2 linked regions of the Hamadaea flava genome follow. The protein of the gene in region 1 interacts with the protein of each later gene in a pairwise test. Links are inferred from orthologs where the notes say so. Each region holds a gene or a part of one and is shown in the gene's direction. Other genes may lie near its edges. The genes, in order: ftsZ and rlmN.

The links.
Region 2: the proteins of ftsZ (region 1) and rlmN interact in binary tests that used the Escherichia coli proteins (3 or more experiments, as listed by UniProt). The link is inferred for Hamadaea flava from one-to-one orthologs.

What each region holds. Positions count from the first base shown.
Region 1 is NZ_JAMZDZ010000001.1:6,884,752-6,888,014, forward strand. The notes cover bases 23-2,973. They hold ftsZ (cell division protein FtsZ), read left to right. Parts: upstream 23-921; coding sequence 922-2,025; downstream 2,026-2,973. Other genes in these bases: HDA40_RS32345 (cell division protein FtsQ/DivIB), read left to right, coding at 23-648; HDA40_RS32355 (YggS family pyridoxal phosphate-dependent enzyme), read left to right, coding at 2,015-2,749; HDA40_RS32360 (cell division protein SepF), read left to right, coding at 2,870-2,973. In the rest of the region: more of HDA40_RS32345, read left to right, coding at 1-22; more of HDA40_RS32360, read left to right, coding at 2,974-3,263. UniProt on the Escherichia coli protein: Essential cell division protein that forms a contractile ring structure (Z ring) at the future cell division site. The regulation of the ring assembly controls the timing and the location of cell division.
Region 2 is NZ_JAMZDZ010000001.1:3,637,423-3,640,620, reverse strand. What follows is about bases 85-2,970. They hold rlmN (dual-specificity RNA methyltransferase RlmN), read left to right. Parts: upstream 85-890; coding sequence 891-2,051; downstream 2,052-2,970. Other genes in these bases: HDA40_RS16985 (DivIVA domain-containing protein), read left to right, coding at 2,048-2,970; HDA40_RS16995 (phosphatidate cytidylyltransferase), read left to right, coding at 85-823. In the rest of the region: more of HDA40_RS16995, read left to right, coding at 1-84; more of HDA40_RS16985, read left to right, coding at 2,971-3,046; HDA40_RS16980 (DUF2631 domain-containing protein), read right to left, coding at 3,113-3,198.

The sequences.
Region 1 (3,263 bases):
TGGGGGATCGGCGGGCTGATCCTGGTGCTGGGCGGGGCCTTGGTCTGGCTGGCGTTGCAGACCTCGGTGCTCGGCGTGGACCTGATCCGGGTCACCGGGGTGCAGATCCTGACGCCGGACGAGGTACGCGCCGCCGCCGAGGTGCCGACGGGCACGCCGTTGGCCCGCGTGGACACGAAGTCGGTGGCCCGCCGGATCGGCGAGCTGGCTCCGGTCGAGTCCGTCGACATCGGCCGCAGCTGGCCTAACACCCTGACCATCCGGGTGGTGGAGCGTACGCCGGTCGCCGTGGTGCCGCAGGACAAGAAGTTCGCGATGGTCGACCGGTCCGGCGTCGTGTTTCTCACAGTGGACGACCGCCCCAGTGATCTGCCCGAGCTGAAGCTGGCTCGGCCCGGCCCGGACAGCCCGGAGACCGTCGCCGGGCTGCAAGTGCTGGCGGCCCTGACGCCGCAACTGAAGGCGGAATTGGTGCGAGTAGTCGTGGACGCGCCCGCGCGCATCCGCCTGGAGCTGCGCAAAGGCCGTACCGTCATATGGGGCGACGCGACTCAGGGCGAACTGAAGGCGCGCGTCGCGACCGCTCTGCTGACCCGATCGGGTAGGCAGATCGACGTGAGCGCGCCCGAGGTGGTGACGATCTCCTAGCCCCGTCGGGGAGACAGTCCATAATGGAGCGCTTCCGACACGCCGTACCGGGTCCTTGGATCGCGGCGCGTAGACGCCTACTTTTTCGTCAGAGCCACATAGTTGACAAAACTGTAAGGCTCAACTAGAGGGTGAGGGTTTGCCCGAGGAGCCTCCCGGGTGAGCCGCCGGAAGCGCGGTCGGACCTCGCCCTCGCCGCACAGCAGGACCAGCACCACCGCCTTCGGGGAAACGGCCGGACCCGGGGCGATCCGACCTCGAAAGGAAGGCCCGATGACACCTCCGCATAACTACCTCGCGGTCATCAAGGTCGTCGGCATCGGCGGCGGCGGTGTCAACGCCGTCAACCGAATGATCGAGGTGGGACTCAAGGGCGTCGAGTTCATCGCGATCAACACCGACGCGCAGGCGCTGCTGATGAGCGACGCCGACGTCAAGCTCGACGTAGGCCGGGAACTGACCCGCGGCCTCGGCGCCGGGGCCAACCCCGAAGTCGGCAAGAACGCCGCCGAGGACCACCGGGACGAGATCGAGGAGGTCCTCAAGGGGGCCGACATGGTCTTCGTGACGTGTGGCGAGGGCGGCGGCACCGGCACCGGCGGCGCGCCCGTGGTCGCCAACATCGCCCGCAAGCTCGGCGCGCTCACCATCGGTGTGGTCACCCGGCCGTTCTCGTTCGAGGGCAAGCGCCGTCAGGTGCAGGCCGAGTCGGGCATCGAGGAGCTGCGCAACCAGTGCGACACGCTCATCGTGATCCCGAACGACCGGCTGCTGGCCCTGGGCGACCGCGGCATCACCATGATGGACGCGTTCCGCCAGGCCGACCAGGTCCTGCTGTCCGGTGTTCAGGGCATCACCGACCTGATCACCACGCCGGGTCTGATCAACCTGGACTTCGCCGACGTCAAGTCGGTCATGAGCGGGGCCGGCAGCGCGCTCATGGGCATCGGCAGCGCGCGCGGCGACAACCGGGCGGTCGAGGCGGCCGAGCGGGCCATCTCCAGCCCCCTGCTGGAGCAGAGCATGGACGGCGCGCGCGGCGTGCTGCTGTCCATCGCGGGCGGTTCCGACCTCGGTCTGTTCGAGATCAACGACGCTGCCCAGCTCGTCACGGACGCGGCCCATCCCGAGGCGAACATCATCTTCGGCGCGGTCATCGACGACGCGCTCGGCGACGAGGTCCGGGTGACCGTGATCGCGGCCGGGTTCGACGGCGGTACGCCGACCTACAAGCCGGCCGAGCTGAAGCGGCCGGTCCCGGTCACCGAGACGGTCATCCGCAACCCGGTGCCGACCACCGAACCGCCGCGGCAGCCGCAGCGCAAGGTCCTCTTCGACGACGTCGACGTGCCGGACTTCTTGAAAAATGGGTCCTGACCCAGAGGTCCGGCGGTCGGAGATAGCGGCCAATCTGGCGGCGGTGCGCGAGCGCATCGCCGCCGCTTGCGCTGCCGCTGGGCGTACGCCGGACGAGATCACCCTCGTCGCCGTCACGAAGACCTATCCCGCGTCCGATGTGGTGCACCTGGCCGCGCTCGGCGTACGCGAGGTGGGGGAGAACCGGGATCAGGAAGCGGCCGGAAAGGCGGCTGAGGTCCGGGCGGCCGGTGCCGACGTGCATTGGCACTTCGTGGGCCAGCTTCAGCGGAACAAGGCCCGGTCGGTCGCGTCCTACGCGGACCTCGTCCATTCGGTGGACCGCCCGGCGTTGGCGGGCGCCTTGGCCGAGGCCGCGGCCAAGGTGCGCGACCGTCCGCTGGACGTCTTGATCCAGGTGAACCTGGATCCCGGCGCCCCCGAACTGTCGGATCCGCTACACCGGGGCGGCGTGTCCCCGGCGTCGGTGGCTGCATTGGCCGAGCTGATCGGTAAAGATGAGGCGTTGCGACTGCGGGGCGTGATGGCGGTGGCACCGGTGGACGACGCCGGAGCCGCGTTCGCACGGCTGGCCTTGGTCGCGGCAGGACTTCGGGCCGACCATCCGAACGCGACGGTCGTCTCGGCCGGGATGAGCGGTGACCTGGAAGAGGCGATCGCGCACGGCGCGACACACGTACGCGTCGGCACCGCGTTGCTCGGAAAGCGTGCGCTGCTCGGGTAGCCTGACGGCGGGCGAAACTACATCTGTGTGGTTTGCCCGACCGGCACCCGCGGCGGGCGGAGGCCGCAGGGGTGACGCGCCGCGAACGCTCGCCCCGACGACACAAGGGGGCGGTTGCTGATGAGCGCATTGCGTAAGGCGGGTGTGTGGCTCGGCCTCGTCGAGGACGACGACGAGCGCGACTACGACGACCGCGGTTACGGCTCGGCCAGCTACCGCGACCGGGGCGGCTACCGGGATTCCCGCCGGACCGCCACCCGTGACTCGGAGTACGACGAGTTCGACGACGAGGAGGACGAGGACGACCTCCCGGCGGTGCCGCGTTCGCGCTACTCGGAGCGCCTACGCGAGGACCGTGGCCGGGCGGACGACCGTGGCCGCGAGCCGCTGTCGCGCTCGGGTGAGTCCCGGTACGACACCGGCCGCTCGTCCGGTTCAGGTTCCACGGTCCGGCCGATCACTCGTCCGGTGAGTTCCGCCGCTCCGGCCCAGCCGGCCGCCCCGGCTACGCCGA
Region 2 (3,198 bases), 3.2 Mb from region 1 along the record:
ACGCCGTCGCAGGTCCGCTGGCCGGAACGTGCCGGTGTCGATCGCGGTGGGGATCGGCCTGGCCGGGACGGTGCTGGGCGTGCTCTTCTACGCCCGGCAGCCCTGGTTCCTGCTGATCCTGATCGCTGCCAGCTCGATCGGGATCTGGGAGCTGGTCCGGGCGATCCGCCCGACCGGCGCGAACCCGCCGCTGATCCCGCTGATCGTGGGCGGCGCGGTCATGCTGAGCCTGACCTGGTTCCGCGGGCTGGAGGCGCTGAGTCTCGGCCTGCTGATCACGGTGCTCGCCGTCTTCGTGTGGCGGCTGGCCGACGGGCCGGCGAACTATCAGCGCGACATCGGGGCCTCCGCCCTGATCATGGTGTACGTCCCGTTCCTGCTGGGCTTCGCCGTCCCGATGACCACCGCCGACGACGGACAGTGGCGCATCCTGTGCACGCTCGCCGCCGTGATTCTGTCGGATACGGGCGGTTTCGTGAGTGGCGTCTTGTTCGGCAAGCATCCGATGGCCCCCACCATCAGCCCGAAGAAGAGCTGGGAGGGGTTCGGCGGGTCGATCGTCTGGGCCGCCGTCGGCTCGGCGGTGCTGGTCTGGCTGACCCTGGACGTGGCGCCCTGGTGGGGTGCGCTGTTCGGTGCGGTCGTCGCGGTGGCCTGCGTGCTCGGGGACCTGGCGGAGTCGCTGCTCAAGCGGGATCTCGGGATCAAGGACATGAGCAACCTGCTGCCGGGCCACGGCGGCCTGATGGACCGCCTGGACTCGATTCTGTTCGCGCTGCCGGCGGCCTACCTGATGTTCGCCATCCTCGCTCCCACCTCCTGAGAGTCTGCGGTGAGTGACGCCACCGAGGCCGCGGACGCTGGTTCCGGCGTGGGACACTGGAACGACCATGACTGAACTGCCGCTGCTCTCCGTCGACCGCAAGCCGATCGTGCTGGAGCGAGGCGCGAGCGAACCGGCGGCCCCGGCGCGGCATCGCGCCAAGCTGCCGCCGCGCCACCTCGCCGACCTTGATCTGGCCGCCCGCCGGGCGGCCGTCGCCGCGCTCGGCGAGAAGGAGTTCCGGGCCGCCCAGCTGTCGACGCACTACTTCGCCAGACTCGAGCGGGACCCGGCCCGGATGACCGACATCCCGCTCACCGCCCGCGACCGGCTCGCGGGCGATCTGCTGCCACCCCTGCTCACCCCCGTACGCGAATTGCAGTGCGACGACGGCGCCACCCGTAAAGCGCTGTGGCGGTTGCACGACGGATCCCTGGTCGAGAGCGTCCTGATGGGCTATCCAGACCGGGTGACGGTGTGCATCTCCAGCCAGGCAGGCTGCGGCATGGCCTGCCCGTTCTGTGCCACCGGCCAGGCCGGGCTCACCCGCAACCTGTCCGTCGCCGAGATCGTCGATCAGGTGGTCTACCTCGCCGGTGTCGCCGCCTCAGGCGGGGTGCCCGGCAGCCCCAACCGGCTCAGTCACGTCGTGTTCATGGGCATGGGTGAGCCGCTCGCCAACTATCCCCGGGTCATCGAGGCGGTCCGCCGTCTGACGAGCCCGGCGCCGGAGGGCCTCGGCCTGTCCCAGCGGCACATCACCGTCTCGACCGTCGGCCTCGTTCCCGCGATGCGGAAGTTGGCCGAGGAGGACCTCTCGGTCACTCTTGCGTTGTCGCTGCACGCCCCCGATGATGAGCTTCGCGATGAACTCGTGCCGGTGAACCAGCGCTGGAAGGTAGCCGAAGTGCTCGATGCGGCGTGGGCGTACGCAGCGCGAACGGGTCGCCGGGTCTCCATCGAGTACGCGATGATCCGGGACGTCAACGATCATCCTTGGCGCGCGGACCTGCTGGGCAAGCTGCTGGCGGGGCGGCTGGCCCATGTGAATTTGATCCCTCTCAACCCCACGCCGGGTAGCAAATGGGACGCGAGCCCCAAGCCCGTGGAACGGGAGTTCGTCCGGCGGCTGCGCGCGGCCGGAGTCCCGACTACTGTGCGTGATACGCGGGGGCGCGAGATCGACGGAGCGTGTGGACAGTTGGCGGCTAGCGAGGAGTCGGCATGAGCGGGCAAGGTGGCCAGCGTTTCAGGCGGCGGGCCGTACGCCGTGGCTACAAGGTTGATGAGGTGGATACCTTCCTCGACCGGGTGGAGGCCACGCTGAACGGTGTCCCGGGCGCGCATGTCAGCTCGCAGGAGGTCCACGACGTCGTGTTCCGCGTACGCTTCGGCGGCTACGACGAGTGGCAGGTCGACTTGCACCTGGACCGGGTGGAGCGGCAGCTGGCCGAGCTGGAGGAGCGTTCCAAGGGCCCCGGCCGGGGTGAGGCGCTGCGGGCGACCGAGCGTCCCGGCCCGGTTCCCCCGGTGGGCGGCCCGCAGCAGCCGCCGCTGCCGTCGCGTCCGGTCCCGCAGCCGCAGCGTTTCGAGCCCGAGCCCACGTTCGGCGGCTACGACGGCGGTCCGGTCGGCGTCGGCGGGGGTCCTGGCTTCGATCCTGGCCGCCACGGCAAGGCCGACATGACCACCGAGATGCGCATGCCGCCGCCCCCGCCGCCGGGTGCGTTCGAGCGTCCGCCGTCCGCCCCGCCCGGCGGGTTCGACCGGCCGCCGCAGGCGCCGCAGGGCTTCCAGGCTCCGCCGCCGCCGTCGCGGGACAGCTACGGCCCGGGTCCGGAGTTCGAGCGGCCGGCCCCGCCGCCCCCCGGGAACACCTATGGCAGCCCGGTCACGCCGCCTCCGGCGTACGGTGGCGCGCCGCAGGGTGGCTTCACCAGCCCGGCCGCGGCGGCGATGACCGGCCCGGGTGCGGCCGACGTCCAGCGGGTCGACCAGATGCGGCGGACCTTCCAGCTGCGCCGGTTCGGCAGCGGCTACGACCCCACTCAGGTCGACCGGCTCTTCGAGGGCGTCATCGGCGCGCTCGCGGGTCAGCCGGGCGCGCCCATCGGGGACAACGAGCTCGATCCCGCCCAGTTCAGCCTGGTGCCAGGCGGCTACTACGAGGCCGAGGTGGACGCCGCGTTGCGTGAGGTACGCGACATCGTCCGCCGCCACTGACCGGAACACACAAGATCGCCGCGCCCGGGAGGGGCGCGGCGATCTTCGTTTGAGCTGGCCGAGCGCTCAGCGCAGCCCGTTGCGCCGCAGCACGGCGTCGATGATGATCAGCGCCGCGATGATGCCGGCCACCGTGACGAGGAAGACGTCCT